DNA from 2 places in the Pseudomonas sp. TNT2022 ID642 genome. Region 1 is predicted to be linked to the other one. Evidence: predicted binding sites of a transcription regulator. Region 1 holds the regulator's gene; the other holds the start of a gene.
The links. The regulator sigma-54, encoded in region 1, starts transcription at its own class of promoters, with help from an activator protein. The targets are predictions, from matches to a motif close to ANTGGCATNNANNTTGCTNT.
Positions count from the first base shown of each region.

Region 2: a site for sigma-54 is predicted at 1,899-1,918, ahead of flgB (flagellar basal body rod protein FlgB). Genes of this name have one in related genera too.

Region 1 is NZ_JAMDGW010000001.1:70,269-74,464, reverse strand. Features, by position in the region: gene lptC (LPS export ABC transporter periplasmic protein LptC) at 1-327, shown strand, start outside; gene lptA (lipopolysaccharide transport periplasmic protein LptA) at 314-859, shown strand; gene lptB (LPS export ABC transporter ATP-binding protein) at 859-1,584, shown strand; gene M5G26_RS00310 (RNA polymerase factor sigma-54) at 1,772-3,262, shown strand; gene hpf (ribosome hibernation-promoting factor, HPF/YfiA family) at 3,336-3,644, shown strand; gene ptsN (PTS IIA-like nitrogen regulatory protein PtsN) at 3,657-4,121, shown strand; gene rapZ (RNase adapter RapZ) at 4,124-4,196, shown strand, end outside.
Region 2 is NZ_JAMDGW010000022.1:9,709-13,904, reverse strand. Features, by position in the region: gene flgE (flagellar hook protein FlgE) at 1-231, opposite strand, end outside; gene flgD (flagellar hook assembly protein FlgD) at 263-988, opposite strand; gene flgC (flagellar basal body rod protein FlgC) at 1,004-1,447, opposite strand; gene flgB (flagellar basal body rod protein FlgB) at 1,451-1,858, opposite strand; gene cheR (protein-glutamate O-methyltransferase CheR) at 2,197-3,024, opposite strand; gene M5G26_RS22115 (chemotaxis protein CheV) at 3,071-4,003, opposite strand; gene flgA (flagellar basal body P-ring formation chaperone FlgA) at 4,086-4,196, shown strand, end outside.

The sequences.
Region 1 (4,196 bases):
GTGACCAAACCCGACCTGAACATGTATCGCGGAACAGAATTCCCGTGGCACGTGACCAGTGAGCGCGGTGAAGTGAATTCAGGCGGCACCGAAGTCGAACTGATCGATTCGGTACGCGTTGCGCGCACCGATGAAAAGAAGCGTGACATCCTGATCACTTCCACTCGCATGACCGTGTTCCCGCAGCAGGAATATGCGCAGACCGAGCAACCCGTTAGAATCGACGGCGCTGGCGGTGTATCGACTGGCGTTGGAATGAAAGCGTACCTGAAGGAAAGCAGGATACACCTGCTATCGAACGTAAGAGGACAGTATGAGGCTCGTTAAAACCCTCCCTATTTTGCTCAGTCTGGGCGCAGCACTGGGAAGCGTGAGCGCCTGGGCTCTGCCGAACGATCAGCAGCAACCTATCCGCATTCAAGCCGACGACGCCCAACTGGACGACAAGAACGGCATCGCCACCTATAAAGGTGATGTAATCATCACCCAGGGTTCGATGATCGTTAAAGGCAACACGGTGACCATGACTCGCGCGCCGAATGGCGATATCGACGTAGTGACCTCCGTGGGCAACCTGGCTTACTTTGAACAGTTGCAAACCCAGGGTGACACCAAACCGGTTCAAGGCTACGGCGTGACGATTCAATACCACGCCCAGCAAAACCGCGTCGTACTGATCGACAAGGCCAAGGTCGTCGACAAAGACGGCAACGTCACTCAGGGCGAGAAAATCGTCTACGACACCGTGAAGAAACTGGCCAGCGCCGGTCGCGCTACCGGCAACAAGGTCACCGAGTCGCGTCCGCGCATCGACATGGTGATCCAGCCGAAGAAGAAAACCGACGAGAAAACCCAGTAATGGCAACTCTGAAAGCTCAGCACCTGGCCAAGGCCTATAAAAGCCGCCAGGTCGTGCGTGACGTCAGCCTGTCGATCGACAGCGGCCAGATCGTCGGTCTGCTCGGCCCGAACGGTGCCGGCAAGACCACTTGCTTCTACATGATCGTCGGCCTGGTACAGGCCGATCAGGGCCGCGTACTGATCGACGATCTGGACGTCAGCCACCAGCCGATGCACGGTCGTGCAAAGGCCGGCATCGGCTATCTGCCGCAAGAAGCGTCGATCTTCCGCAAACTGTCGGTGGCTGACAACATCATGGCCATCCTCGAGACCCGTCAGGAACTCGACAAGGCCGGTCGCCGCAAAGAGCTGGAAAGCCTGCTGCAGGAATTCCACATCAGCCACATCCGCGACAACCTTGGCATGAGCCTGTCCGGTGGTGAACGCCGCCGAGTGGAAATTGCTCGCGCGCTGGCAACGGCACCAAAATTCATCCTGCTCGACGAACCGTTCGCCGGCGTCGACCCGATCTCGGTCGGCGACATCAAGCAGATCATCCACCACCTCAAGGCCAAGGGTATCGGTGTATTGATCACCGACCACAACGTCCGCGAGACGCTGGACATCTGCGAAACCGCTTACATCGTCAACGATGGTCAACTGATCGCTGAAGGCGATGCAGAAACCATCCTGGCCAACGATCTGGTCAAGGAAGTGTATCTGGGTCACGAGTTCCGCCTGTAAGCGTAACAGTGCCCGGTGCGCCGCCCGGGCGCTGTATCGATTCAAGCAGGAATTAATACGCTTTAATTGTTACAGCGCTCTAGGCAAACACTTCAGTTTCAGGCATATAATTTGCTTAAGTTTGGCGCTCCGGCGCCCTGTAGTGGATGGCGCATAGCGCCGGCGAATAAGGTGTTAAGCCCCTGCCATGAAACCATCGCTAGTCTTGAGAATGGGCCAGCAGCTGACGATGACACCGCAGCTGCAACAGGCCATCCGCCTGCTCCAATTGTCGACCCTGGATCTGCAACAGGAAATCCAGGAGGCTCTGGAATCCAATCCGATGCTCGAACGCCAGGAAGAAGGCGACGACTTCGACAATTCCGACCCCATGGCCGACAACGCCGAACAGAAGCCCATCGAAATCCAGGAACCCTCCTATCAGGAAACCGCACCCACGGTGGACAACCTTGAGGAAGGTGACTGGAGCGAGCGTATCCCCAACGAACTTCCCGTCGATACCGCGTGGGAAGACGTTTACCAGACCAGCGCCAGCAGCCTGCCCAGCAGCGACGATGACGAATGGGACTTCACCACCCGCACGTCCGCCGGCGAGAGCCTGCAAAGCCACCTGCTGTGGCAACTGAACCTCGCACCGATGTCCGACACCGATCGCCTGATCGCCGTGACCCTGATCGATTGCATCAACAATCAGGGCTACCTGGACGAAACCCTCGAAGAGATCCTTGAGGCGTTCGACCCGGAACTGGACATCGAACTGGACGAAATCGAAGCGGTCCTGCACCGCATCCAGCAGTTTGAACCGGCCGGCATCGGCGCGCGCAATCTCGGCGAGTGCCTGCTGCTGCAATTACGCCAGTTGCCAGCCAAGACGCCTTGGCTGGCTGAAGCCAAACGCCTGGTCACCGATTACATCGACCTGCTCGGCAGCCGCGACTACAGCCAGTTGATGCGGCGCATGAAACTCAAGGAAGACGAACTGCGCCAGGTCATCGAACTGGTGCAAAGCCTCAATCCGCGTCCGGGCTCTCAGATCGAGTCCACTGAAGCCGAATACGTCGTCCCTGACGTGATCGTGCGCAAGGACAACGAGCGCTGGCTGGTCGAGCTGAATCAGGAATCGGTGCCGCGCCTGCGCGTCAACGCCCAATACGCCGGTTTCGTCCGTCGCGCCGACACCAGCGCCGACAACACTTTCATGCGCAATCAGTTGCAGGAAGCCCGCTGGTTCATCAAGAGCCTGCAAAGCCGCAACGAAACCCTGATGAAAGTAGCCACCCAGATCGTCGAGCATCAACGCGGTTTTCTGGAGTACGGCGACGAAGCCATGAAGCCGCTGGTCCTGCACGACATCGCCGAAGCGGTCGGCATGCACGAATCAACGATTTCACGGGTGACCACACAGAAATTCATGCATACCCCGCGCGGTATTTATGAGTTGAAATACTTTTTCTCCAGCCACGTCAGCACCTCCGAAGGCGGCGAATGCTCGTCCACAGCGATCCGCGCGATCATCAAAAAACTGGTTGCAGCGGAAAATCAGAAAAAGCCGTTGAGTGACAGCAAGATCGCTGGTTTACTGGAGGCACAAGGCATTCAGGTGGCTCGCCGCACCGTCGCCAAGTACCGCGAATCTCTCGGGATCGCGCCTTCGAGCGAACGCAAGCGGTTGATGTAAGCCACGTTACAGCGTTCCAGTGGCAGGCTATCCAGCCTGCCGCTTTATGCACTGGCAACGAAGGAGAAGCTGTATGCAAGTCAACATCAGTGGACACCAACTGGAAGTGACCCAACCTCTGCGTTCCTATATCGAGGAAAAACTCCAACGACTGGAGCGCCATTTCGACAAGATCACCAACGTGCAAGTCACGATGTGCGTCGAAAAGCTGAAGCAGAAAATCGAAGCCACCTTGCATATACCCGGCAGCGAAGTGGTCGCCAACGCAGAAGATACTGATATGTATGCTGCGATCGACTCACTGACCGACAAGCTGGATCGCCAACTCAAAAAGCATAAGGAAAAGACCCAGAGCCTCCTTCAGGGCGCTACCGGTCGATAACCCCCCCACCCCATGATCCGACTTGAAAACATCCTGACCCCCGGCCGTTCCCTCGTGAACGTGCCGGGCGGCAGTAAAAAGAAAGCCCTCGAACAAATTGCCAACCTGATCGCCCGCGAAGTGCCGGATCTGGAGATGCAAGATGTCTTCGAGGCGTTGATTGCCCGTGAAAAACTCGGCTCCACCGGTTTTGGTAACGGCATCGCCATTCCTCACTGCCGTCTCAAGGGTTGCCAGTCGCCTATCAGCGCCTTGATGCACCTTGAAGCGCCAATCGATTTCGACGCCATCGATGGCGCCCCGGTTGACCTGCTGTTCGTATTGCTGGTCCCGGAAGCCGCCACCGATGCGCACCTGGAGTTGCTGCGTCAGATCGCCAGCATGCTCGATCGCAAGGACGTGCGCGATAAACTGCGCAGCGCTGCGAGCAACGAAGCCTTGTATCAGGTTGTCCTGGACGAGCAGAACGGGCACTAATCATGCGCTTGATCATCGTCAGTGGCCGCTCCGGCTCGGGTAAAAGTACCGCACTGGATGTCCTTGAGGACAACG
Region 2 (4,196 bases), on a different contig from region 1:
GCCGGTGTTGTTGATGTCACCCTGGGTGAACTGCTGGGAAACGTTGGCCAGGCGCACACCGTTGCCGATGACTTTGCTGCCGGTGCCCAGGCGGGTCGCCGAGTAAACGTCTTCGAACTCTGCACGGGACGATTTGAAACCGGCGGTCGCGACGTTGGCGATGTTGTTGCCGGTCACGTCCAGTTGTTTGTTGGCTGCATAGAGACCGCTAAGGCCGATATTGAAAGACATATTCCACTCCTTTGTTGCCGGTTAGTCGGCTCTATATACCAATGGTTTGTACTTTGGACAGGGCAACGGAGCCCTTGCCAGCCAGGTTGAGCATCAGCTCGCCACCGGTCTGGCTGATCGTCACGCTGTTCACCGTTGCCGGCAGGTAAGTGGCCAGATCGGTCGCGGTGCCGTTGATCGGTGCGCTCGCCTTGAAGGTGTAGGTACCGGTCGGCACGAGGGTGCCGGACGTGTCCTTGCCGTCCCAGGTGAAGCTGGCACTGCCAGCGGCGCGACTGCCCAGATCGATGGTACGAACCGTCTTGCCGCTGCTGTCGGTGATGGTCACGGTACCTTCAGCAATGGACGTCGACAGGTTCACCGAACCGGTCAGGCCTTTGCTCGGATCGTCGAGCTGCGCGGTGTTGGTCTGCACGATCACATTGCGACCGACCAGCGACGAAGCCTGCAGCGCTTGCGACGAGTTGTAGTTGCCGGCCAGGCCACTCACGGTGCTGTTGAGCGTGGTGATGCCTTCGAGGCTGCTGAACTGCGCCAACTGCGCAACGAATGCGCTGTTGTCCTGCGGGTCGAGCGGGTTCTGGTTTTTCAGCTGGGTAACCAGCAATTGCAGGAACGCGTCCTTGCCCAGCGCTTGACCGCCGGTGGCACTGTTGGTCGCCGAAGCGATGCCGCCCGTCGTGGTGCTGCTGGTCTTCGCCGAGTTGGCGAGGATGTCCTTCAGGCTCGGCGTAGCGGTGGTATCAGTAACACTCATGGCAGTCGCCCCTTATTACTGACCGAGGGTCAGTACCTTCTGCATCATGGTTTTGGCGGTGTTCATCATTTCGGCGTTGGTCTGGAACGAACGACTCGCGGAAATCATGTCAGCCATTTCTTCCACCACGTTGACGTTCGGGTAGTAGACGTAGCCTTTGGCGTCAGCCGCCGGGTGGTTCGGCTCGTAGCGCGCTTCGAGGTTGCTCTGGTCTTCGACCACACCGAGTACCTGTACGCCCTGACCGGCCGCGTCCTGGCTCTGGAACAGCGAGTTGCTGCCGCTGTTCTGGCCGCCCTGGAACATGGTGGCGAATACCGGGTGACGGGCGCGATAGGTCTGGTCGATGCTCGACGAGACGGTCTCGGCGTTGGCGATGTTCGAGGCCACGGTGTTCAGACGCGTGGTTTGTGCGCTCATGCCGCTGCCGGCAATGTTGAAAACGCTGGACAGGGACATGAATTACTCTCCGCGCAGGGCTGACACCAGCCCTTTGAATTTGCTGTTGAGCAGGGTGAAGCTGGCCTGGAAGCCGACGGCGTTTTCCGCGTAGTTCGACTGTTCCAGTTGGGCGTCCACGGTGTTCTGGTCGATCGAAGGTTGCATCGGCGTGCGATACATCAGCGATTCGTCGCCGTTGCCCAGGCCTTCAGCTTCGATGTGACGGCTGTTGGTCATGTTCAACGCGATGGTGCCGTTGGCGTTTTTCTGGGTCTGTGCTTCAAGCACTTTGGAGAAGTCCAGATCCCGCGCCTTGTAGTTCGGGGTATCGGCGTTGGCGATGTTGTTGGCCAGCACTTCGGCACGCTGGGCGCGGAAGCCCAATGCCTTTTCGTGAATGCCGAGCGCTTTATCGAAGCTGATGCTCATGTCGGGAACCTTCAGGTGACCGGTTTTTCGTAACTGAGCTTTAGCAAGCGCCGTGCCAAACCACAAAACCCTCATAAACCGGGGCTTTGCCGGGAGTCGGCAAAGCGGCAATGCCAGAAAAGCGGCAACCGGTTTCCGCCGGATGCCGCTTTTCTGCCGCTTCTTCCTGTTAACACCTCCCCCCTGTAGGAGCTGCCGAAGGCTCGGGCCGCGATCGGACGATCTTTTGATCTTGTTCTTAAAAAACAAAATCAAAAGATCGCAGCCTTCGGCAGCTCCTACGTGAAGCATGCGGCAAAAAAAAGGAGCCCTTGAGGGCTCCCTTTTTTCCGCATGCTTCACTTCGCCTGGTAAATGATCCCCGGGCTGCACTGAACCATCTGGTAATGGTCCGGCAAACCGTTCAGCGCCTCGGAAGCGCCAAGGAACAGATAACCGCCCGGCTTCAACGTGCTGTGAATGCGCAACAGGATGTCTTTCTTCACTTCGGCAGAGAAGTAGATCAGCACGTTGCGGCAGAACACGATGTCGAACTTGCCCAGCGCCGCATAGCTGTCGAGCAGGTTGAACGAGCGGAATTCCACGCGGTTCTTGATCGGCGCCTTGATCACCCAGCGCCCCGGCCCTTTCGGGTCGAAGTAACGCTGCAGGCGTTCCGGCGACAAACCGCGACCGATCGCCAGGCTGTCGTATTCGCCCGTCTTGCAGTTGGTCAGCATAAGGCCGGACAAATCAGTGGCAACGATCTGCACGCCCATTTTCAGCTGGCCAAGGTTGCTGCGCTCGAACTCGTCGATCGACATCGACAGCGAGTACGGTTCCTGGCCCGACGAGCAGGCTGCCGACCAGATCCGCAGACGCTGGTTGGGGCTGGCCTTGATCGCTTCAGGCAGCACCTTGTTCTTCAAGACTTCAAACGGATAGGTGTCACGAAACCACAGGGTTTCGTTGGTCGTCATGGCATCGACCACCTGCTCGCGCAAACCGCTGCGCGGCTGGGTCTGGATGCGCTGAACCAGCTCACCCAGGGATTTGATGCCTTGCTGCTCCATCAGTTTGTTGAGACGGCTCGAGACCAGGTACTGCTTGTTTTCACCGAGCAAAATGCCACAGGCTTTTTCCAGGAAGACCCGGAACTGTTCGAAATCCAAATTACCCGTAGACAATGATGCCGCCTCTTAAATCGTGTTGACCGCCAGGAGCAAAGCGCTCCTAGCTGATATCTGCTGCTTTGATCCGGTCGACTACCCGGGATGCCAGGTCATCAGGGCGGAACTTGGCCAGGAAGTCATCAGCACCGACTTTCTTGACCATCGCCTGATTGAATACCCCGGACAACGAAGTATGCAGGATGATATGAAGCTTTTGCATGCGTGCGTCGCCGCGGATTTCCGCCGTCAGGGTGTACCCGTCCATCTCCGGCATCTCGATGTCGGAAATCATCATCAGGAACTCTTCTTCCGGCTTCTTGCCCTCATCGACCAGCTTGCGCAGGTAATCCAGCGCCTGCTTGCCGTCGTTCAGCGCCACCACTTCGACACCGATCGTCTGCAGACAACGCGTGACCTGCTTGCGCGCCACCGACGAGTCATCGACCGTCAAGACACGCAACGACAGTGCCTTGGTCTGGGTCTCGACATCGACCACGCCCACCGAAATCGCTTCCGGTGTCGGCGCAACTTCGGCCAACACTTTCTCGACGTCGATGATTTCGACTAACTGATTGTCCACCCGAGTCACAGCGGTCAGGTAATGATCGCGACCCGTGCCCTTGGGCGGCGGATGAATCTCTTCCCAGTTCATGTTGACGATGCGCTCCACCGAGCGGACCAGGAAACCCTGGGTCTTGGTGTTGTACTCCGTGATGATCACGAACGGGTTGTTCTTGTCCTTCAACGCTCCGGAACCGGTGGCCATTGCCAGATCAAGGATCGGAATGGTCGCCCCCCGGATATTTGCCACCCCGCACACGACAGGACTGGACTTGGGCATCAACGTCAGCGACGGGCACTGCAACACTTCCCGTACCTTGAACACGTTGATTCCGTAGAGCTGCTGACCGTCAAGACGGAACAACAACAGCTCCAGGCGATTCTGCCCTACCAGTTGCGTGCGCTGGTTCACCGAATCCATTACACCAGCCATGCCCAGACTCCTACACCAACGCCAAGTGTTGTTGCGACGCACATTCATTGCTAAACGGCACGGCGCTTGCTTTTTAACTCGTATGAACGCTCAAACGACATTTTTTCGACGCCTGACATCACCCCTTCGCAGAGGGCTTTGTGCTGCGGGCGCTATTTGCTGCTTTTTCGCTGGCAGCCCTGCCATTGCTGAT